Regions from separate parts of the Nocardioides sp. NPDC127503 genome, predicted to be linked through region 1. Evidence: riboswitches for the same ligand, from Rfam matches in the RefSeq annotation. Region 1 holds a riboswitch; each other region holds the start of a gene.
What was found. A riboswitch is a leader RNA that binds a small molecule or an ion and turns the genes downstream of it on or off. The one in region 1 is predicted to bind cobalamin.
Positions count from the first base shown of each region.

Region 2: another riboswitch for cobalamin. It lies ahead of ABTW65_RS21665 (prenyltransferase/squalene oxidase repeat-containing protein); the one in region 1 lies ahead of ABTW65_RS09950 (ribonucleotide-diphosphate reductase subunit beta).
Region 3: another riboswitch for cobalamin. It lies ahead of cobN (cobaltochelatase subunit CobN); the one in region 1 lies ahead of ABTW65_RS09950 (ribonucleotide-diphosphate reductase subunit beta).

Region 1 covers NZ_JBEORH010000003.1:595,961-603,654, reverse strand. The annotation lists gene ABTW65_RS09960 (ABC transporter ATP-binding protein) at 1-410, opposite strand, end outside; gene ABTW65_RS09955 (FecCD family ABC transporter permease) at 407-1,426, opposite strand; cobalamin riboswitch at 1,553-1,735, opposite strand; cobalamin riboswitch at 1,824-2,040, shown strand; gene ABTW65_RS09950 (ribonucleotide-diphosphate reductase subunit beta) at 2,189-3,187, shown strand; gene ABTW65_RS09945 (ribonucleotide reductase barrel domain-containing protein) at 3,187-4,884, shown strand; gene ABTW65_RS09940 (hypothetical protein) at 4,910-5,032, shown strand; gene ABTW65_RS09935 (cobalamin biosynthesis protein) at 5,287-6,213, opposite strand; gene cobBC (bifunctional hydrogenobyrinic acid a,c-diamide synthase/histidinol phosphate aminotransferase CobBC) at 6,210-7,694, opposite strand, start outside.
Region 2 covers NZ_JBEORH010000010.1:61,667-69,360, forward strand. The annotation lists gene ABTW65_RS21635 (hypothetical protein) at 1-84, shown strand, start outside; gene ABTW65_RS21640 (alpha/beta fold hydrolase) at 81-1,004, shown strand; gene ABTW65_RS21645 (ECF transporter S component) at 1,001-1,783, opposite strand; gene ABTW65_RS21650 (ABC transporter ATP-binding protein) at 1,780-3,369, opposite strand; gene ABTW65_RS21655 (CbiQ family ECF transporter T component) at 3,366-4,481, opposite strand; gene ABTW65_RS21660 (hypothetical protein) at 4,478-5,089, opposite strand; gene ABTW65_RS21665 (prenyltransferase/squalene oxidase repeat-containing protein) at 5,083-6,156, opposite strand; cobalamin riboswitch at 6,223-6,345, opposite strand; gene ABTW65_RS21670 (glycoside hydrolase family 19 protein) at 6,424-7,062, shown strand; gene ABTW65_RS21675 (NYN domain-containing protein) at 7,073-7,694, opposite strand, start outside.
Region 3 covers NZ_JBEORH010000011.1:3,527-11,220, reverse strand. The annotation lists gene ABTW65_RS22840 (lyase family protein) at 1-466, shown strand, start outside; gene pcaDC (bifunctional 3-oxoadipate enol-lactonase/4-carboxymuconolactone decarboxylase PcaDC) at 463-1,620, shown strand; gene ABTW65_RS22830 (phytoene desaturase family protein) at 1,655-3,091, shown strand; gene ABTW65_RS22825 (hypothetical protein) at 3,073-3,798, opposite strand; gene ABTW65_RS22820 (ArsR/SmtB family transcription factor) at 3,791-4,411, opposite strand; gene ABTW65_RS22815 (GNAT family N-acetyltransferase) at 4,509-5,069, shown strand; cobalamin riboswitch at 5,047-5,191, shown strand; gene cobN (cobaltochelatase subunit CobN) at 5,226-7,694, shown strand, end outside.

The DNA of each region.
Region 1 (7,694 bases):
GCGTCGAGGGCCGCGCGTACTATCTCGCGCTCCTGCCTCCCGCCGCGGGACCAGGGCCGGGTGCGCGGCACCCGGCCGAGCGCCACCATCTCCCCGACGAGGAGCTCGGCGGAGACGACCTCCTCCTGGGGGACGTACGCCAGCCGGCGGGCGCGCTCGCGGGAGGCGATCTGACCGGTCTCCTGGAGCCGGCCGGTCTCGTCGGCGAGATAGACGTGCCCCGAGGTCGGACGCAGCACCCCGGCGAGGATGCGCAGCAGCGTCGACTTGCCCACGCCGTTCACCCCCACGATCCCGAGCCGGCAGCCGACGGGCACGTCGAGGTCGAGGTCGCGAAGCACCTCGCGCGTGCCCAGACGGGCACCGACGCCACGTAGTCGCAGCACGGTCCCGGCGTCGGCCCCGCTCATCGCGCGCCTCCGAACCGGTAGTGACCACGGCCCAGCAGCAGCAGGAACAGCGGCGCCCCGACGACACCGGTGACCACGCCCAGCGGGATCTCCTGCGGTCGCGCCACCAGCCGCGCCAGGACGTCGACCCACAGCAGGAACAGCCCACCGCCCAGCGCCGCGACCGGGAGGACGACCCGGTGCCGCGCGCCCACGAGCAGGCGCGCCGCATGCGGCACGATCAGCCCGACGAATCCGATCCCGCCGCTGACCGCGACCAGGACCCCGACCAGCACCGCCAACCCGACGAACAGGGCCGTACGCAGGGCCGCAACGTTCACGCCCAGCGCCGCGGCGGTCTCCGGGCCGGCGGCGAGGGCGTCCAGCCAGCGGTGCAGCGCCAGCATCGCCAGGCCCAGGACCAGGCTGAGGGCGGCCGGCAGCCACAGCTTCTCCCAGCTGGCGCCGCCGACGCTGCCGAGCATCCAGAACATCACCGAGTTGGCGGCGCGAGGGTCATCGCTCATGAAGACCAGGAACGAGGCGATCGCGGAGAGCCCCGAGGAGAGCACGACCCCGGAGAGCACCAACCGGATCGGGGTCAGCCCACCCTGCGCGGTCGCCACGAGCCAGACCAGCAGCGCCGCGCCGATCGCCCCGAGCAGGGCTCCGGTGGAGACGGCGTAGATGCCGAAGCCGGCCAACGCGCCGGTGGTGATCGCCGCGGTCGCCCCCACCGAGGCGCCGGAGCTGATCCCGAGGAGGAACGGGTCGGCGAGCGGGTTGCGGACCAGGGTCTGCATCCCGGCACCGGCCACCGCGAGGCCCGCGCCCACGACCAGTGCCATCAGGGCCCGGGGAAGGCGAAGCTCCCACACGATCACGTCCCACTTCCCCGGCGGAGCACCCTGGAGCCGGTCCCCGACCGCCGCGACGACTTCGGTGACCGGGATCCGCTCGGAGCCGAAGGCGAGGGAGACAACGGCGCTGAGGACCGAGGCGATCAGCAGGCCGAGGACCAGCGGCACGAAGGGCACTCTGCGGTTCGCGCCGGCGGCGCGTTTCACGACGGCCCGCCGGCGTGCGGGTGGTGGGCATCGCGGCAGGACGCTTCCACGGCTGTCGGCCTCTCAGGTCTCCTGGAGCCTGATCGCGAGGCCCGTTGACGTACATCTGAGCCGACAGGTTTTCGGACTCGGGTTCAACCGACGACGCTGCCTTCCCAGGAACTCACGTCCCAGTGGCGCCTAGCGTCGCCGTCGCCCTCACCGCTGCGCGCCAGTCCCGGATTCACACCGGAGTTCCCTGGCATCCATCAGGATGCGTTCGACTCGGACGACACGCTAGCACGGTGCTCCAGACCGCGTACGCGGCGTTGCCGACGACACGATCAGACACAAGATCTAGGAAGTTGCATTGGTGTAATTCCCGCATATAGTGGTCCTCGCAGCTGGTTCTTCCTCCTCGGCGACGAGGCGGGAGAGGCAAGAGGGAACCCGGTGTGAGTCCGGGACTGCCCCGCAGCGGTGAGTGGGAACGACCGCCGTCACGAAGCACTGGGAGCAAGCCGGCTCCTGGGAAGCGACGGCCACTAGGACCGAGCACGATGACGCCCACGAGTCCGAAGACCTGCCAGTGCCCACCTCATGGTGGGGTCCGCGACCTCGAGGGAAGGTCAGGGGATCGAGCGAGCACCACGTGACCGGGTCCGCCCGGCGCGCTGCCGCCGTCCTCCCTGCCCCGGCACGGATGCACGAGACATCCAGCGGGCCGGGGGCCCGCGTGAGAAGGGCACGGACATGATCGACACCGAGGGTCTACCGATCCGCACCGAGAAGTCGGCGTACATCTTCGACTATCCGATGGCCGAGGACCTGGCCAAGAAGCAGCGGAGCATCTTCTGGACCGCCGAGGAGATCCCGGTCGAGAACGACAAGCAGGACTTCCTGGTCAACATGACCGACGCCGAGCAGGCCGCGGTCAAGACCACGCTGAAGCTGTTCACCATCTACGAGCTGATCCTCGGCGGCGAGGTGTGGGGCGACCGGATCTTCCACGCGTTCCCGCGTCCGGAGGTCCAGATGATGGCCAACGCCTTCTCGTTCGCCGAGCTGAACATGCACGCGCCGTTCTACGCGAAGCTCAACAAGGTGCTCATGATCGACACCGAGGAGTTCTACGACTCCTACAAGAACGACCCGGTGCTGGCCGAGCGGATCCAGTTCGTGTGGGACGCGATCGCCGACGAGGACCTGCTCTACGCGCTGAGCGTCTTCACGCTGATGGAGAACTGCGTCCTCTACTCCAACTTCGCCTTCCTCAAGCACTTCCAGTCCGGCGGGAAGAACCTGCTGCAGAACGTGATCAGCGGCATCAACTTCTCCGCCCGGGACGAGAACCTGCACGCCACCGGCGGCGCCTGGCTGTTCAACACCACCCTCGAGGAGTACGCCGCTACCGTCCCGGCCGACAAGTTCGAGGCCGAGCGCGACGATCTCTTCGCCCGGGTCCGCGGCGTCGCCGAGCACCTCTACGCGCACGAGTCCCGGATCGTGGAGATGCTCTTCGACCACGGTCCGATCGCCGGCATCGACCAGGCCGACCTGGAGACCTTCGTGAGGTCCCGCATCGACATGACCCTGGAGAACATGCGGATGGAGCCGCTGTTCAACGTCGAGGCCAACCCGATCGCCGAGTGGTTCTACAGCGGCATCAACGGCACCCAGTTCCACGACTTCTTCCAGGTCACCGGCAACGAATACAACCGCAACATCGGCGAGACGGAGTTCAGCTTCTAATGAGCAACAGCAACTGGGAGGCGCTCTCTGCCGAGCGCAAGGCCCTGCAGGCCGAGGGCATCGTGCCCGCCTTCATGACCACGGCGGGCTACGCCATGTTCAAGGCCAAGTACACCGTCGCCGACCAGAGCGTCCGGGAGCGCTACGAGACCATCGCCAGCACCGCCGGCGATCTCGCCGACGAGATGTACCCCCGCGAGGACGGCGTCTCCTGGACGGAGCGGTTCTTCGAGGCGATCTGGAACGGCTGGCTCTCCCCGTCGACGCCGGTGCTGTCCAACCTCGGCACCGACCGAGGCCTGCCCGTCTCGTGCGAGGGGTCGTACGTCGAGGACTCCGTCTGGGGCTTCTACGAAACCCTCAAGGAGGCGGCGATCCTCTCCCAGAACGGGTTCGGGACCTCGGCGTACCTCGGCGACGTCCGACCCCGTGGCGCGAAGTTCAGCGACAACGGCAAGGCCAACGGCGTGGTCCCGGTCTTCTGCAACTTCGTGGAGATGACCAACCAGATCAGCCAGGGCGCCACCCGCCGCGGCTCCTGGGCGGGCTACCTGCCGGTGGACCACCCGGACTTCTTCGAACTCGCCGACCTGATCTTCCGCGAGCCCGCCAACAAGAACATCGGCTGGATCTTCAGCCAGGCGTTCATCGACCGGATGCTGGCCGGCGACAAGGACGCCCTGGAGCGCTATCAGCGGGTGCTGAAGATCCGGGTGGTGCTGGGCAAGGGCTACATCTGGAAGGTCGACACCGTCAACGCCGCCCAGACCGAGTCCTACAAGGCCAACGGGCTGGCCAACAAGGCCTCCAACCTGTGCTCGGAGATCACCCTCTTCAGCGACGAGGACCACTCCTACACCTGCGTGCTCTCCTCGCTGAACCTCTCGACCTATGACGAGTGGAAGGACCAGGACACGGCGTACGTCGCCACCGTCTTCCTCGACGCGGTCGCCGAGGCGTTCCTGCGCAAGGCCCGCACCATCCGTGGCCTGGAGCGGGCGGTGCGCTACACCGAGAAGGCCCGCAGCCTGGGGCTGGGCGTGATGGGCTACCACGACTACCTGCAGAAGCAGCGGGTGCCGTTCGAGTCGGACAAGGCGGCGGCGCTCAACAAGGACATCTTCGAGCGGATCTCGTCGCACGCCGACGCCGCGTCGCGGTGGATGGGCTCGGTCGCGGGCATCCCGGAGTGGTGCGTCGGGCGGCGCAACTCCCACCTGATGGCGATCGCGCCGACGATGAGCACGGCGGTGATCGTCGGCGGCACCAGCCAGGGCATCGAGCCGTACGTCGCCAACGTCTGGAACCAGACCACCTCGGCCGGCGAGATGCCGCGGGCGAACCAGAACCTTGTCGAGGTCATGGAGGAGCGCGCGGTCTACGACCAGGCGCACATCGACGACATCGTCGACCACGGCGGCTCGGTCCAGCACGTCGACTGGCTCGATGAGCACGAGAAGGACGTCTTCAAGACCGGCTACGAGATCGACCAGGAGATCCTGCTCGCCCGCGCCTCGGACCGGCAGGTCTACATCGACCAGGCCCAGTCGCTCAACCTCTTCTTCCAGGCCGACGCGACCCCGCAGTACATCAGCAAGATCCACAAGCTCGCCCTGCTCGACCCGAACATCAAGAGCCTGTACTACCTGCGTTCGCGGGCCGGCATCCAGGCCAGCAAGCAGACCCGCGCCAACTGATCCCTTCGACCTTCGAACGAGAGGCATGACCATGAACGAGACCCCGACCACCACCGACGCCATCGATGACCTGACCTGGGACGACTGGAGCGACGCCGAGGTCTGTGCGATCGAGAACGGCCCTGACTGCGCGGCCTGCGAGGGCTGAAAAGGCGCCCCGGTCCCGCTCAACACCCCGCTGGTCGAGCCGCGAGGCCGCCTGCGGCCGAGCGTGTCGAGACCAACAGGGTCCCCTTCGGCGCTCTATGGGACCGTGTTGGTCTCGACACGCCTCCGCCTAGCGGCTCCGGCGGCTCGACCAGCGGGTCAGCGGGCCCGGGCGGCGGGTGCACGAACCGACCAGCGGGTCAGCGGGCTCGGCATCGCTGAGGCACCGCCCGCGGTCCTGGCTAGGGCGTTCCGTCAGGAGCGCTGAACGACCACCGCGTACGCCGCCGCGACCAGGGCCGCGCCGATGCCGACCCTGCGGGCCAGCGTGGTGGCGCTGACGACGTCGGCGGGGGCGGCGTCGCGGCCATCGCCCATCACCGCGCGGTGCTCGACCCGGTTGCCGTAGTAGCGGTTCGTCCCGCCGAGGCGGATGTCGAGGGCGCCCGCGAAGGACGCCTCGACGACGCCGGAATTGGGGCTCGGGTGGCGCGCAGCGTCGCGGCGCCACGCCTCCCACGCCTGCCGCGCCCGCGACGGCGCGGCGGCCAGCGTGAGCAGGCCGGAGAGGCGGGATCCGGGCAGGTTGAGCAGATCGTCGAGGCGGGCGCTGGCCCAGCCGAAGTGCTCGTAGCGGTCGTTGTGGTGCCCGACCATGGCGTCCAGGGTGTTGGCGGCGCGGTAGCCGAGCAGGCCGGGTACGCCCGCGATGGCGCCCCACACCAGCGGCGCGACCACGGCGTCGGAGGTGTTCTCGGCGACGCTCTCGACCACGGCCCGGGAGACCTCGGAGGCGTCGAGCTCGTCGGTGTCGCGGCCGACGAGGTGGGTCAGCCGCTGCCGCGCGGCTGGAAGGTCCTCGCGGTCGAGATGGGCATGGACCGCCAGCGCCTCTCGCTCCAGCGAGCGGCCGCCCAGGACGGCCCAGGTCGTGGCCGCGGTCACCGCGGTCGTCGCGATCCGGCCTGGGGCGAGGCGCTCCGTGGCGGCGCCGAGGGCCACCGCTCCCCCGACCAGCGTCGCGGTGTGGAGGACGCCTCGGGTCCGGTCGTCCGCGTACCAGGCGCGCTCCACCTTCATCGCGACCGTGCCGAAGCCGGCCACCGGGTGGTATCGCCGCGGATCCCCGAGCAGGCGGTCCAGCGCGAAGCCGGCCAGGAGCCCGATCGCCCGCGGGCTCACGAGGCTTCCCAGGTCCGACGCAGCGCGGCCAGGAGCTGGTCGGTCGGGCCCTCTGGGCGTACCGCGATCCGCATCCAGTCCGGGCCAAGGCCGGGGAAGGTGTCGGCGCGGCGTACGGCGATGCCCTGCTCGCGCAGGGCGTCACGGACTCCGGCGCCCGGGCGGGCCAGCACGAAGGACGCGGCCGAGGGGACGTACTCGATCTGCTGTTCCCGCAGGCCGGCCTCGAGATGGTCGCGCCAGGCGGCGATCCGCTCGGCGCGCTCACGGGCCTCGGCGCTCGCGCGCTCGGTGGCGCAGGCGAGCATCGCGGCAGCCGCGGTGGCCGAGACCGACCACGGCGTACGCACCGCCTCCAGGTCGCTGATGGCGGCGGCGTCACCGACGACGTAGCCGGCGCGTACGCCGGGGATCGACCAGTGCTTCGTCAGGCTCCGGATGACCAGCAGACCCTCTGCGCGCTCCGCGGTGAGGGTCTCGGGCTCGCCGGGAACCGCGTCCATGAACGCCTCGTCGACCACGACCAGCCGGCCGGGCCGGAGGAGGGCGCGGACGGTCTCGGCGGGATGGAGCGCACCGGTGGGGTTGGTCGGGTTGCCGACGACGACCAGATCCGCGTCGTCGGGCACCGCCGCCGGGTCGAGGGCGAACCCGTCCTCGGCGCGGAGGCGTACCTCGGTGACCGTGTGGCCGGCCTGCTCCAGCGCCGCGTGGGGCTCGGTGAACTGGGGGTGGACGACGACCGGCTTCCGCCATGGCCTGGCCCGCGCGACCAGCGTGAACGCCTCCGCCGCCCCCGCCGTCGGGAGCACCTCCGCCCGCTCGCGGCCGTGGTGCTTGGCCAGCGCCGCCCGCGCCGGCTCTTCGTCGGGGTAGGCCGCCGACGCCAGCGACTCATGGAGCGCCTCATCCAGCCACCCCGGCCGCGGCTCGGGGTAGACGTTCACCGCGAAGTCGAGCAGCCCCTCCCCCACCTCGACATCCCCGTGGTGCCGCAGCGGGTCAGCAACCCCGCCCCCGCTGGTCGAGCCGCCGGAGCCGCTAGGCGGAGGCGCGTCGAGACCAACACGGTCCGCTTTGGCGCTCGAGGGGACCGTGTTGGTCTCGACACGCTCGCTGGCGCTCGCGGCTCGACCAGCGGAGGTGGGTCGACCGGCGGACCTCTGAACCGCGTCGGCGAAGCGGCGGGCCAGGTGAGGATGGCCGGCCCAGTGAACGTGGAGGTACGACGCGTGCAGGGTGTCGCTGCTGAAGCCGGTCGGCGTGCTGTCGACGGTCCACGCAGCCTGGGCCCCGGCGGGAGGGGTGGTCGTGGTGCGGTGGAACTCGTGGCCGGTGACCTGCTCGCCGGCGCGGGTGAGGAGGGAGTCGCAGGCGGCGGTGGCGACCGGGTAGCGCAGGGTCAGCCGCTCGCTCATGGCGGCGTGGGCGGGGATGGCGCCGGCCATGTGTACGCCGTCGAGGGACTCGGCCAGGTAGAG
Region 2 (7,694 bases), on a different contig from region 1:
GAGGTCCTCCTGCTGCGGCGTGCCGAGCGTGAGGATGTGCAGCACTATCTCCAACTGCTCGCTTCGGAGAGAATGACCGCATGAGTCTTCCGCGGGCGATGGCCGAGTCGACGATTGTGTTCCGGGACGTGCTCTCCGACGACGGCACGCTGATCCGCGCCTGGACCAACGACCCCGAGGGTGTGATCGACGGGCCGACGGTGCTGCTGTGCAACGGCCTCGGCACCAGCCCGTGGAACTGGCCGGCGCTGCTGCACACCTCGTGCGGCGTACGCGTCGTCTCCTGGCAGCACCGCGGCACCTCCGGCTCGGCGCGGCCGAAGGACCCGGAGCAGACCACCTCGAGGCACTTCGCCGAGGACGCTTTGTCGGTGATGGACGCCTTCGCGCTCTCCCGGCCGGTCGTGATGGGCTGGTCGATCGGGGTCAACACCGCGTTCGAGCTGGCCGCGGACCATCCCGAGCGCGTCTCCGGCGTCTTCGGCGTCGCCGGGGTGCCCGGCGACACGTTCAAGTCGATGCTCGGACCGCTGCGGCTGCCCGCCCCGGCGGCCGCGATCGTGACCCGGACCGCCTCGAGGGTGCTGTGCCGTACCGGCTCCCTGATCACTCCGCTGGCGGGGCGCCTCGACCTCGGACCGCGGGCGATCGAGGTGTTCTCGAAGGCCGGTCTGATCGGCAAGGTCCCTGATCCCGAGCTCGCAGCGGCGGCGCTGGCCGAGTTCTTGACCACCCCGGTCGAGTGGTACTTCCACCTCGCGCTGCGCACCTCCCAGCGCCGCTCGGTCTCGCTGCGCCGGATCAAGGTGCCGGTCGTGCTGGTCGCGGGCACCCGGGACCTCATCGCCGGGGCGCGCCACATGTCGCGGGTCGCCGCCGGGGTCAAGAACGGCACCTTCATCGAGCTCGACGGCACCCACTTCGTACAGATGGAGCAGCCCGACCGCGTCCACCAGCTGCTGCTCGGCTTTCTCGCTCGGGTCTCCGAGCATCAGCGCGTCTAGGGTGCCGAGACGACGCCTGTGACGGTGGCCCGGCGGGCGACGCGGCGCAGGGTGGCGAGGACGGCGGGGCCGAGGAGGGCGATGGCGACCGCGGTGGTGATCGCGCGCACGGTGTCCCAGCTGCTGGTCGAGGTGACCAGGGTGTAGCGCAGGAACGTCGCCAGGTTCTCGCCGAACGCGGCACCGGGTTCGTAGGAGAGGTTGCCGCTCGCGCCGGGCACCGTGACGCCGGTGAGCAGCGGCCAGCCCTGCAGGTTGAGGAGGAGCCCGTAGGCGTACGAGGCGAAGATCCCGTACGCCGCCAGCAGCCCGATCTCCCGGCGGCCGCTGGCGCGAGGCAGGAACCCGGCTCCCATCGCCACCCAGGCGGCGCCGAGCATCTGGTAGGGCAGCCACGGTCCGACGCCGGCGGTCACGAGCGCGGCGACGAACAGGCTGGTGCAGCCTAGGACGAAACCGAAGGCCGGACCGAAGACCCGTCCGCCGAGGATGAGCATGAAGAAGACCAGCTCCACCCCGCCGGTGCCGGCGGAGACGGCGCGCAGGACGGCCTCGATCGCGCTGAGCACGCCGAGGACCGCAATCATCCGGGTGTCGATCCCGCCCGTGGAGAGCTCGCTCAGCAGCACCACCAGCATCAGCGGCAGCAGCGCCAGGAAGATGAACGGCGGCTGCACCCGCTCGTAGCCGTGGAGCAGCAGCGGCCAGCCGAACATCATCAGCCCGGCCACGGAAATGATGGCGAGCAGGACGGCCGTGCGGGGCGAGAACCTGATCATCCCTCGCCCACCGCCTCGACGATCTCGCGTACGTTCAACCAGCCCGGGCCGAAGACCTTGCTCACCTGGGGCGCGAAGGCGGGCGACTCGGCCGTGACGCTGCGTACGTCACCGGCGGAGACCACCTCGCCGTCGGCGAGCACCACCACGTCGTCGGCGGCCTCGGCGACGAACTCGACGTCGTGGGTCGCCACCAAGACCGCCTTGCCGGCCTCGGTGAGCTCGCGCAGGATCTCGGACAGGGCGTGCTTGGCGGCGTAGTCGAGCCCCCGGGTCGGCTCGTCGAGAAGCACGACCGGCGGGTCGGCGCTCAGGATCAGCGCCAGCGCCAGGGCGAGGCGCTGGCCCTCGGAGAGGTCGCGCGGGTGCTGGCCGTCGGGGATGCCGGGGACGAGACTGTCCAGGATCTCCCGAGTCCGCGGGCCACCCGCGTCGCACTCCTCGGCCACCGTCTCCAGGTAGAGCAGATCGGCCGCGGTCTGCGGCAGCAGCCCGACGAGCTCGCGTCGCTCTTCGGGGTCGAGGGTCGCCGGATCCTTGCCGCCGACGTCCACCGACCCGGCCAGGCGCTTCTGGGTCCCCTGCAGCGTCCACAGCAGCGTCGACTTGCCCGATCCGTTGCGTCCCATCAGCGCCGTCACCCGCCCCGCGGGCAGCTCGATCGAGACGTCGTGGAGGACCGGCCTACGTCCTCTGGTGACGGTGAGACCGGAACTTCTCAGGCTTTTCCTGCACTTCTCTGGCGTTGCAACGCCTGAGAAGTGCAGGGATACCCGGTTAACCGGGTATTCCAACGACCGCGCCCGCCGCCTCGCATCCCGCACCGTGAGCGGCAGCGGCGACCAGCCGAGCTCGCGACCGAGCTCGACGAGCGGCGGGACGATGGGCGAGGTCTCCAGGACCTCGGCGGGGTCACCGACGGCGACGGAGCCGTCGCCGACGAAGAGCGCAATGCGGTCGGCGAACGGTACGACCCGCTCGAGGCGGTGCTCGGCGAGCACGACGGAAGTGCCGAGGTCGTGGACCAGCCGGGTGATGGTGGCGAGCACGTCCTCGGCGGCGGTGGGGTCGAGGGCGGAGGTGGGCTCGTCGAGCACGACGACCCGCGGGTGGGTGGTGAGCACCGAGCCGATCGCGACGCGCTGCTGCTGCCCTCCTGAGAGGGTACGCAGCGACCGCTGCCGCAGCTCGGCGATGCCGAGCAGGTCGAGGGTCTCCTCCACCCGGCGCCGCATGGTCGCCGGGGGAAGGCCGAGCTGCTCCATCCCGTAGGCGAGCTCCTCCTCGACCGTGTCCGTGACGAATCCGGCCACCGGGTCCTGCCCGACGTAGCCGATGATCCCGGCGCGCTCGCGCGGCGGCGTACGGACGATCGAGGCACCGTCCAGCAGCACGTCACCGTCGAGCACGCCGCCGGAGAAGCGCGGCACCAGGCCGGCGAGTACGCCGAGCAGCGTCGACTTCCCCGAGCCGGTCGGGCCGGAGACGAGCAGCAGCTCGCCCTCCTCGATGGTGAGGTCGACGTCCTTGAGCACGTGCTCGGAGGAGTCGGGCGGCGTGAAGGTGATGCCTCGCAGCTCGATCATGCGACTGCCTCCTCGTGAACGAGCGATGATGCCGGTAGCGGAGCGGCGACGGCCGGGACCAGCCCGACGAGCACACCCAGCATGGCGGTCAGCGTGACTTCCGGGACGGTGCTCACTCCCGGAAAGGCGACCGGGACCTGATAACGGGCGACCCACCAGCCCACGGCGACGACCACGATCCCGCTCAGCGCCACCACGACCTCCGGCCAGCGCCACCGGTCGGGCCGGTAGACGGTCCGCGTCACGCGGCGGCCGGCGAGCGCCAGCCCTCCGGCGGCGGTGCCGACGCCCAGGCTCAGCATGGTGGCGGCCAGCCAGCCAGGCGTGGTGCCGTCCAGCACCGCGTAGACGCCGGCGCAGAGCCCGACGAGCGAGACCAGCATGAGCGCCGAAGTGATCCGCCTGGTGGCGACCGGGACGCCGGCCGTACGTCCGTAGCCGCGGGTGTCCATCCCCGCCGCCAGCGCCATCGACCGCTCCAGGGCGTCCTCGAGCACCGGCACCAGGAAGCGGCGCAGGCGCCTGACGTTTCCGGTCGCACCGGCACGCAGCCGTTGCGCGGCGCGCACCCGCTGCACCGATTCGGCCAGCTGCGGCAGCACGGTCACGGCGACCACGACAGCGGTGCCGATCTCGTAGAGCGCCGGCGGCAGCGAGCGCAGCAGCCGCTTCGGGTTCGCCAGCGCGTTGGCCGCGCCGACGCAGATCACGATGACGCCCAGCCGCAACCCGTCGTAGAGGCCGGCCAGCAGCGCCTCGCGGGTGAGCGGCCCGAGCAGCCTGATCCCCAGCACCCACTCCGGAAGCGGGATCTCGGGCAGGTCGATGAGCACGTGGCCCGGCACCGCGCCCAGGAGCACTCGGAAGAGCACCCGGGTCACGACGATGAACACCGCGAGGCCGACGTAGAGCCGGAACGCCTTCGCCCACGGTTGCTCGCCTCGGCGCGCGGCGACCACGACCGACACCACCCCCACCAGGAGCAGGAGCAGCAACGGGTTGGTGGTGAAGGAGGCGTACGCAGCCAGGCCGATCGCCCACACCCACCAGGCGACGGGGTGCAGATCGCGGGGCAGGTGCGCGACCGCGGCCGTACGGAACAGGGTGCTCATCGCCGACGCCACCACACGGCACCGGCGACGGCGAAGAGTGCGAGGATCCCCGCGGGTGCGACCCAGGCGGGCAGATGCTCGGAGGCCGAATCTGTCGGTTCTTCCGGAAATAACTCCGGCGACGGGCTTGAGGGCGCCCCCACAGCATCCCCAAGCTCCGTCGCCGGAGCGGTAACGACATCGTCGTCTATCCACGTGAACGCAACACCCTGCCCGGAGGTCACGCTGATTTCGGTAACATTTCTGGAGGCGTAGCTCCAGGCCCCCGAATCGTCGGTGATCCAGAGCGACCAGTACGCGTCGGCAGGCGGCATCTGGGCGCAACCGGCCGCCTTCGGGCGCTCATCGACGCGGCATACGACGCTGGGCATCGAGGTCACAAAGGTGAGCGGATGTCCGGCCTTCTCGAAGAGATCGGCGCCGGTGTCGCCCTCCTCGGGCTGGACACAGGTGACCTCGGGGTCGCCACCCAGCGCGTTGGGCTCGACGACGACGGTGACCCCGTCACACGTCTCGGCGGCAGACGATGCGGCGACCGGGGCGAGGACGGGTGCGGTGGCCCCGGCGAGGAACGCCAGGGCCACCAACGAGGACCGCAGGATCAGCACGAGCTCTTCGCGGTCGCGTCCTTGGGCAGGAAGACCAGCGACGGCAGCGCCTGAGCAGCGGCGAGGCGATACATCCCCTCGGACTCCTTGGTCAGGCCCTTGGCGTTGCCCTCGGTCAGCGCGGCGTCGTCATAGGCCACCGCGCCGGCGTCGTCGCCACAGGTCACGACGTGGTCGGCGACCCAGGCCGCCGCCTTCTCCGCGGCAGCGGTCTCACCGGCGCGCCCGAACGCCCATCCGGCCAGGCCGGTGGTGTTGGAGTTGGCGATGTTGCCGGTGGCGGCCTTGAACGACCCGTCCTTCGCCTGGGTCTCCTTCAGCCACTCCACGCCGGCCTCGACGGCCTTCTCCGCCTCCGGGGACGCAACCCCGGACAGGGCGATCAGCGCGAACGCGGTGGCGTCGGCGTCCGGGACGGCCTTCGGGTCGGCGTCGCAGGTCTGGTCAGCGGCGGCGGGGTCGGCCGCGAAGGTGACCCGGAACCAGCCCTCCTCGCACTGCTGCCCGGCCAGGAACTCCGTCGCGGCCGCGGCTTCCTTGCTCTCGGCGTTGTTGAGAGCCCACACGGCGTACGACTGTCCGATGGTGTTGGAGTAGTCGGCCGCCTCCTTGTTCTTGGGGTCGAGCTTGTCGGCGATGCGGCCGTTCTCGGCGACCGTGCCCTCGAGCTGCTTCAGCAGACCGGGGTCGGAGGCGTCGACGTTCTGCTGGAGGACCAGCGCCTTCGCGGTGGCCCCGGCCGAGGTGATGGTGCCGAACCCGGGCGAGGTGTAGGCCTTCTTGTTCTCCATCACGGCCGCGGCGATCGTCGAGATCTCCTCGTCGTAGCCACCGACCTCGGCCAGCGCGATCCCGATGTCGGCGCTGAGCCCGAAGTCGTCGGTGCCGTACTGCGCGTTGCGGGCCACACCCTCCGGCGCCTGGGCCACGAGCCAGTCGGCCACCGAGGTGGACACCTTGGCGTCGTAGGTGGGCTTCTCCCCCTCCTCGACGGCTTTCTCGCCGCAGCCGGCGAGCGAGGTGAGGGCGAGGGCGGCGGCGATGCCACCGAGGACGGTCTTCTTCATGGTTCCTTCCGCGCTGTTCGTCGGGAAGGCCCAAGGCCGACCCGCTGCTTTCCACGACAGCGTCAGGTCAGTACGCGTCCGTCGGCAGGTGCTCCGGCTCGCCCAGGACACTCTCGGTGCCTGGGCCTACGGTTGCGGGTCAGCGCCGGGATTCGACCGGCTTCCCCCACCACGGCGTGTGTTGATTGAGGCTCTGCTATGCGGGGGCAATCCTATGCCTGGCGGGCCCTGCTTGCGGGATCGCCGTCGAGCAGTCACTCTGTCCCCATGCGCCACAGGATTCTCGGCCTTGTCGCAGCATCGATCTCGGCCACCCTTCTCGCCCTCTCCCCGACCACGACGGCCGGCGCGGAGGAGGCACGGACATCGGTCACGTACGTCGATCTGATCGCCATGTTCGGCGAGAAGGTCGGCGACCGGAGCACCGTCGAGACCGGGCTCCCGAGCCTCAACCGAGCGATGACCGACGCCGAGATAACCACCCCCTACCGGCAGGCGGCGTATCTGACCACTCTCGCCAACGAGAGCTCCTTCCACCACGACGCCAAGGGCCGCGACAAGCGGAAGTTCACCGGCCGCGGCTACATCCAGCTGACCGGCGAGGCCAACTACACCGACGCCGGCACCTACTTCGACATCGACCTGCGCCGCCGCCCCGAGCTCGCCCGGTCGCTGGACTACAGCGCCCCGATCTCGCGCTGGTACTGGACCGTCGCCCGCGACATCAACCCGCTCGCCGACGCCCTCGACATGGGCAAGGTCAACGCGGCGATCGGCTATCCCTCGAACAAGAAGGAGGACGCCGAGCGCTGCCGCGACTTCAAGGCCGCGCTGAAGCACCTCCACGGGTCGGTGCCCAAGGGCGTCAGATGCGCCCGCCCGGCCGCCTCCGCGCAGACCCGGTAGAGGACGTACGTCACTTCTTGGTGCGCTTGTCGCTGACCGCGATCGCGGAGGTGCCCTCATCCTTGAGCTCGAAGAGATCGATCGCCTTGATGAGCTTGGTCCAGGTCGCGTACCCGTAGTTGCGCGGGTCCTCGGAGGACTGGTTGCGGATGCGGGAGACCACGGTGCCGACCAGGGCCCAGCCGTCGTCGTCGGCGGCCGCGGCGATGGAGTTGCGCAGCAGCTGGATCAACCGGGCGTTGCGCTTCAGCGCCTGCCCGTTGGTCGCCGATGACGACTGCTTGCGTGTGCGCGTGGTCCCGGGCTCGGCGTCGACCTCGGTCTCCTCCTCGGAGCCACCGAGCTTCTCCACCACGGTGAACCGGGTGCAGGCGCTCTTGAACGGCGCCGGCGTCTTCTCCCGGCCATAGCCGTAGACCGCGCGGCCCTTCTCCCGCAGGTAGTGCACCAGCGGCGTGAAGTCGGAGTCGGAGGAGACCAGCGCGAACGCGTCCGGGATCGCCGCGTGCAACAGCTCGACCGCGTCGATGGCGAGCGCCATGTCGGAGGCGTTCTTGTGCGCGGTCAGGTCGAACTGCTGCATCGGCCTGATCGCGGCATCGTGCAGCTCCTCGATCCAGCCCTTGAGCTCG
Region 3 (7,694 bases), on a different contig from region 1:
GCTCGCCGAGCCGGCCGGTGAGGGGCGCGGCGGTTCCTCGACCATGCCGCACAAGTCCAACCCGGTGCTCTCGGTCCTCGTCCGCCGCCACGCGCTCGCCGCTCCCCCGCTGGCCGCGACGCTTCACACCGCCGCGGCGACCTACCTCGACGAGCGTCCCGACGGCGCCTGGCACGTCGAGTGGGAGACCCTGCAGACCCTCGCCCGCCGCAGCGTCGTCGCCGCCTCGCAGACCACTGAGCTTCTCGCCGGCGTCCGCGTCGACGCGGCACGGATGCGCGCCACCGCCGAAGCCGCCGGAGCGGACCTGCTGGCCGAGCAGCGCTCGCTGACCGGGTTCGTCGGTGGCGAGATCCTTGCCGGGACCAAGGCCGCCGCAGGGCTTGACGACTATCTTGGCGCCGCCGACGCCCTCATCGACACGACCGTCGCCCGTGCCCACGAAATCTGGAAGGACCTTTCATGACGCCGAGGACCACCCCTGTCGAGCTGGCCGGCGACCCGAGCAAGCCGCTCCTGGTCGTGGGCCCGTCCCTCGGCACCTCGGTGACCGCGCTCTGGGCCGCCACCGCCGAACTGCTCGCGGAGAGCTTCCACGTCATCGGCTGGGAGCTCCCGGGCCACGGCCACGGCGCCCCCACCACCGAGGCGTTCTCCATGGCCGACCTCGCCGCGGGCGTGCTCGCCTGCGTCGACCGGATCCTCACCGACCGCGGCGAGCGCCACGGCACCTTCGCCTACGCCGGAGACTCGGTCGGCGGGGCCGTCGGCCTCCAGCTCCTGCTCGACGCACCCACCCGGGTGAGCGCCGCGGTGCTCACCAACACCGGCGCCAAGATCGGCGAGCCCGAGGGCTGGAACGACCGCGCGAAGACCGTACGCGCCGCCGGCACCGCCTCCCAGATCGCCGGCTCCACCCAGCGCTGGTTCGCGCCCGGCTTCCTCGAGCGCGAGCCCGCCCGGGGCGGTGCCCTGCTCCACTCGCTGCGCGACGCCGACGCGGAGAGCTATGCGCTGGTCTGCGAGGCGCTGGCGGCGTACGACGTCCGCGGCCGGCTCGCCGAGGTCGCCGCCCCGGTTCTGGCGATCGCTGGTGTCGACGACGCCCCGACCCCGCCCTCCTCGCTCGAGGAGATCGCCGTCGGGGTGCGCAACGGGCGCCTCGTCGCCCTCGACGCCGTCGCCCACCTCGCTCCCGCCGAGGCCCCGCACGCCGTCTCCACCCTGATCACCTCCCACGTGACCGCGTCGGACCCCGCCTACGCGGCCGGGATGAACGTACGCCGCCAGGTGCTCGGCGACGCCCACGTCGACCGAGCCACCGCCGCGATCACCGACGTCAACCGCGACTACCAGGACCTGATCACGCGCTACGCCTGGGGCACGATCTGGACCCGCCCCGGCCTCGCCCGCCGGGACCGCTCGATCGGCGTGCTCACCGCCCTGGTCGCCGGCCGCCATTTCGAGGAGCTCGAGTTCCATCTTCGCGCCGCGCTCACCAACGGGCTGACCCGCGAGGAGATCATCGAGGTGCTCCTGCAGACCTCGATCTACGTCGGCGTTCCAGCCGCCAACACCGCCTTCGCCGTCGCCAACCGGGTCTTGAACGACGGAGCCTGAACGAGTGACCGGCCCCGCTGGTTGGATTGGTCCCATGAAGCCGCATTCCGCGACCGTCGTAGGCGCCGGCCCCAACGGGCTGGCGGCTGCGATCGTGCTCGCTCAGCAGGGCGTGAAGGTGACGGTCCTCGAGGCCGCGGAGACCGTCGGCGGTGGCACGCGCACCGCCGAGCTGACCCTGCCCGGGCTGCGCCACGACATCTGCTCGGCCATCCATCCGCTCGGCCTGGCCTCACCGTTCCTCCGTGACCTCGAGCTGGATAAGTACGGCCTGACCTGGCGTTTTCCCGAGATCGAGCTCGCCCATCCGCTCGATGACGAAGCGGCCGCGCTCCTGCACCGCTCGATCGAGACGACAGCCGCGGGCCTGGGCGCCGACGGACAGCGCTGGCAGCAGATGTTCGGTCCGGTCGTACGCGGCTGGGACGCGATCTCGGACCATGTCCTCGGTCCGATCGTGCGGGTCCCCCGGCATCCGTTCCGCCTGGCCGGCTTCGGGATGCGCGCCGCGCCACCGGCCACCGTGCTCGCGCGGGCCTTCCGCGAGGAGGCGGCGAAGGGACTCTTCGCCGGGTGTGCGGCGCACGCGTTCCAGCCGCTGGACCGCCCGGGCACGGCCGCCGTGGGCACCATGCTGGTGGCCAGCGGACATCGCTACGGATGGCCGGTCGCCGAGGGTGGCTCCCACGCGATCACCCTCGCCATGGCGGAGCTGCTCGAGGAGCTGGGCGGCACCGTCGTCACCGGCACCACCGTCCGCAGCCTCGCCGACCTTCCTGACTCGGATGTCACCCTGTTCGACACCAGCCCCGGCGGCTTCGCCGACATCGTCGGCGAAGCCCTCCCCGAGCGGCCGCGCCGGGCGATGCGGAGGTGGCAGCACGGCCCCGCGGCGTACAAGCTCGACCTGGCGGTCCGCGGGCCGATCCCGTGGCGTGACCCGGAGGTCGGCCGCGCCGGCACCGTCCATCTCGGCGGGTCGATCGCGGACGTGGCGGCCAGCGAGCGGGAGATGGCAGCAGGCCGGATGCCTGAGCGTCCCTTCGTGCTGCTCGGGCAGCAGTACGTCGCGGACCCGTCCCGCTCGGCCGGAGACCTCAACCCGGTCTGGGCCTACGCACACGTCCCGCACGCCTACGAGGGCGACGCCACCGACGCGGTGCTGGCCCAGATCGAGCGCTTCGCCCCGGGCTTCCGCGACCAGATCGTGGCGACGCACGTCACCACACCGGCCGACTACGCGGCGTACAACCTCAACTACGTCGGGGGTGACATCTCCACCGGCGCCAACACGCTTCGCCAGCTCATCGTCCGCCCCACCCTCGCCGGCTACGACACCGGCATTCCCGGGATGTTCCTATGCTCCGCCGCCACCCCGCCCGGCGCCGGCGTCCACGGCATGTGCGGCTACCACGCCGCCCATCGAGCTCTCCGCCACCTGGCCGCGGAGGATCACTCCCCCGCCCGGTGATCGGCCCACCAGCCGGCCCACCTCGTGTCGAGCTGCGCGAAGTCGGCGTCCTCGAGGCCGTACGTGCTGAGGATGGCCATCGAGGTGCCCGCCGGGTCGGCGTCCGACGGCGCCGTGCCGGCGATCACCAGCAGGCCCTCGCCCCATGCGTCGACCGTCACGCCCAGCTGGTGCGCCGAGCGGAACCACACCTCGCCGGCCACGTCCTCGCCGGCGATCGTCGCTGTGTGGCGGCTGCCCCGGGGCTGGCCGGCGACAGCGTCGAGGCCGAGCCGCTCGATGACGGTGCCCGAGTAGGTGCCGCGATCGGCGAAGAACAACGTGCGGCGTGTCATGCCGGGCCGGCGCTCGAGCGCGAACCGAAGCTGATGCAGGAACGACGTCCAACCCTCGGTGACGTCGTCGTAGTAGGCGTCCCAGTCCGGGTTGCCGGACAACGGCGCACGGGTCAGCGTGATTCGGACGCCGTCGCCTTCCGGCTGGATGTCGAACCTGTCGCCGCCGTTGGCGACCAGGGTGCGCCGGTCGGCCTCCTCGACGACATCGGTGAAGTAGATCGAGTCGATCTCGGCCTCGATCTCATCCGCGTCCCAGCCGTGCCACTGTCGGATGGCGGCCGGGTCCCGCAGCGCCTGCCACGCGGCATCGGCCGAGGCCGCCGCGGTGACCTCGATCCGCGGCGTCTCGCCGCTCTGGATGTCATTCATCACTCTGCTCCTGTTCGGATGGGGCGGTCACCGCTGCCGGGGCGGGATGCCCACCGATGACCACGCGGTACTGCCGGCCGGTCGGGCTGTCGAAGCTCTCGGCCGTACGCCGCAGCGCTTCGGTCAGCTCCTCGGTGAATCTGTGCACGTCGGCGGCGTCAGCGAAGCGCACGGCGGCCTCGATCGTGAACGTGAGCAGGCGCTTGCCCTGCTCGTCCGCCTTGACCTGCATGCGGGCCACATCCCGCACGGTGGCTGCGGCGACCCCGACAAGGTGGTCGGCGGCGAACTGGTCCATGACCCGCCCCGCGCTCTCAGCGGACTCGGGTCCGCGGCCCATCACCGATGGGTCGACCACGAACGCACCCGGCTTCGCGCGGACGATCCGCTCGACGAAGCCGCGGCGCTTCCGCTCCTCGACCAGCTCCACCAACCCGGCCGACTCGAGCGCCCGCAGATGGTAGTTCACCCGCTGGCGAGGCAGCTCGAGCACGGCGGCGAGCTGGGTGGCCGACGTGGGCTCCTGCAGGTGACCGAGGAGCTGCCGACGAATAGGCGACAGCGCCGCGGCCACCCGGTCCGGCTCGTCGACGTAGATGATGCCGTTGCTCACAAGACCCAGGATGCAATTGACAAACAGATTTGTCAATTGAGTTGATCGCCCCAGAAACCAGGTGCTGGCGACGTACGTCCTGGCTAACGTCTGGCCCATGCCGCAAGCCCATCTGCGCACCGAGCGCCTCGACCTGGTTCCGCTGTCCGAAGTGCATCTGCCGTTCCTGATCGAGCTCAACTCGGATCCGGTGGTGCTGCGCCATCTGTTCACCCGCGCGCTCAGGCCGGAGGAGACCGAGGAGCGGATGCACAAGTGGATCCGGGTCGCGAAGGAGACGGATGCGCTGGGCAAGTGGATCGGGTTCTCGGCCGGTGAGGCCGTCGGGCTCTACATGTTCGAGCCGCCCGACAACCCGCCGCGTACCGATGCCGCCGAGCTCGGCTACCGGCTCCCGCAGCGGCACTGGCACAAGGGCTACGCGAAGGAGGGCTCGCTCGAGCTGCTCCGGCACGGGTTCGAGGAGCTCGGGATCGATCGGGTGATCGCGCAGACGATGTCGGTCAACGAGGCCTCCCGAGCAACGATGGTGTCGGTCGGGATGAGCTTCGTACGCTCCTTCCACCAGGAGTTCGAGGAACCGCTCGCAGGACATGCCGACGGAGAGGTCGAGTACGAGATCACCCGCGAGACCTGGCTCGAGCAGCGCGCGGGGTAGGCTGCGAGCACGCTCGTGGCGCAGGAACCCGGTGAGAGTCCGGGGCGGTTCCGCCACTGTGACGTCCGTACAGCTTCTGGGCACGGACACAGCCAGACACTGGCCGCGGGCTATCCGACCGATCGACGGGGCGAGAACCCCTAGGAGGAACTCGGCATGGCCGACTCTGCACGCGTACGCATCGCCCTTCTGTCCACCTCGGACACCGACCTGCTCTCGGCCCGTGCCAGCGGCGCCGACTACGCCTGGGCGAACCCGTCGCGAGCGACCGATCTGGAGCAGGTCGTGGCCGATGCCGACCTGGTCGTCTTCCGGCTCCTCGGCTCGCCCAACGATCTGTGGGACGGGCTGAGCGCCGTCAAGGAGCGCGGCACCCCGGTCGTGGTCCTCGGCGGCGAGCAGCAGCCGAGCGCCGAGCTGATGGAGCACTCCACCGTCCCGATGGGCGTCGCCGCCGAGGCCCACCGCTATCTCGCCGAGGGCGGGCCGACCAACCTCGCCCAACTGCACGCGTTCCTCTCCGACACGGTCCTGCTGACGGGTTTCGGGTTCGAGCCGCCTGCCACGGTGCCGGCGTGGGGGTTCGCGGAGCGGCCCGAGCCCGCCGACGCCACTCGTCCCCGCATCGGCGTGCTCTACTACCGCGCCCACGAGACCAGCGGGAACACCGCGTTCGCCCACGCGCTGGCCGACGCCATCGACGCGACCGGCGCGGCCACCGGGGTACCCGTCTTCGCGGGCTCGCTGCGCTCGGCACCCGACGACCTCTACGAGGCGCTCGGCACCCTCGACGCGCTGATCGTGACCGTGCTCGCGGCCGGTGGCTCGGTGCCCGCCTCGGCGAGCGCCGGCGGCGAGGACGAGGCCTGGGACGTGGAGCGGATGGCGGCGCTCGACATCCCGGTGCTCCAGGGCCTGTGCCTGACCAGCTCGCGCGCGGAGTGGGAGGCCTCCGACGACGGCGTCACGCCGCTCGACTCGGCCAACCAGATCGCGATCCCCGAGTTCGACGGGCGGATCATCACCGCCCCGTTCTCCTTCAAGGAGCTCGACGAGCAGGGTCTCCCCCACTACGTCGCCGATCCCGAGCGCACTGCGCGAGTCGCCCGGATCGCGGTCAACCACGCCCGCCTGCGGCACACGGCCAACCCGGACAAGCGCCTCGCGCTGGTCCTCTCCGCCTACCCCACCAAGCACTCCCGGATCGGCAACGCGGTCGGCCTGGACACCCCGGTCTCCGCGATCCGGATGCTGCGCCGGCTCCGCGAGGAGGGCTATGACCTCGGGCAGGACAACGAGGTCGTACGCATCCTCGACTCCGCCGACGTCGCTGCTGACGCCGCCGCCGACACGGCCGCCGGTGACGCGCTGATCCACGCGCTGATCGCGGCTGGCGGCCAGGACGAGGAGTGGCTGACCAACGCCCAGCTCACCGACGCCCACGTACGCATCTCCAAGGCCGACTACGACAAGTGGACCGCGGATCTCCCCGCTGACCTGCGCGAACAGATGGTCGAGACGTGGGGGCCGACGCCGGGCAAGCTCTTCGTCAACGACAACGACGAGCTCGTCCTTGCCACGCTCCAGGCCGGCAACATCGTGATCCTGATCCAGCCGCCGCGCGGGTTCGGGGAGAACCCGGTCGCGATCTACCACGACCCCGACCTGCCGCCGTCGCACCACTACCTCGGTGCCTACCGCTGGCTCGAGAACGGCTTCCGTGCCGATGCCGTCGTCCATCTCGGCAAGCACGGCTCGATGGAGTGGCTGCCCGGCAAGAACGCCGCGCTGTCGGCGTCCTGCGGCCCGGATGCGGCCATTGGCAACATGCCGCTGATCTACCCGTTCCTGGTCAACGACCCGGGCGAGGGTGCCCAGGCGAAGCGCCGCGCGCACGCCACGATCATCGACCACCTGGTGCCGCCGATGGCGCGTGCGGAGTCCTACGGCGACATCGCGCGGCTGGAAGGGCTGATGGAGGAGTACGACCGGATCTCCTCCATGGACCCGGCCAAGCTGCCCGCCATCCGCGGCGAGATCTGGCAGCTGATGAAGGCCGCCGAGCTCCACCGCGACCTCGGCATGGAGGAGCGGCCCGAGGACGACGACTTCGACGACTTCATGCTCCACATCGACGGCTGGCTCTGCGAGATCAAGGACGCCCAGATCCGCGACGGGCTGCACATCCTGGGCGCCGCTCCCGAGGGTGAGGCGCGGGTCAACCTGGTGCTCTCGATCCTGCGCGCCGCGCAGGTCTGGGGCGGCGTCGGCGGTGCCGTGCCCGGGCTGCGGGCGGCGCTCGGGCTCAAGGAGGGCGCCGACACCCGGGCGGTCGACGAGATCGAGGCCCAGGCGAAGGATCTGGTGCAGCGGATGGACGCGGCCGGCTGGGATCCGGCGGTCGCCGAGACGCTCCACGACGACCCGGCCGTGCGGCAGGTGCTCGTCTTCGCCGCCGAGCAGGTCGTGCCGCGGCTGAACGGGACGACCGACGAGCTGTCCGCCGTCCTGCACGCGCTGGACGGTGGCTTCGTCCCCGCGGGGCCGTCGGGCTCGCCGCTGCGAGGGCTCGTCAACGTACTTCCCACCGGGCGCAACTTCTACACCGTCGACCCGCGCGCGGTG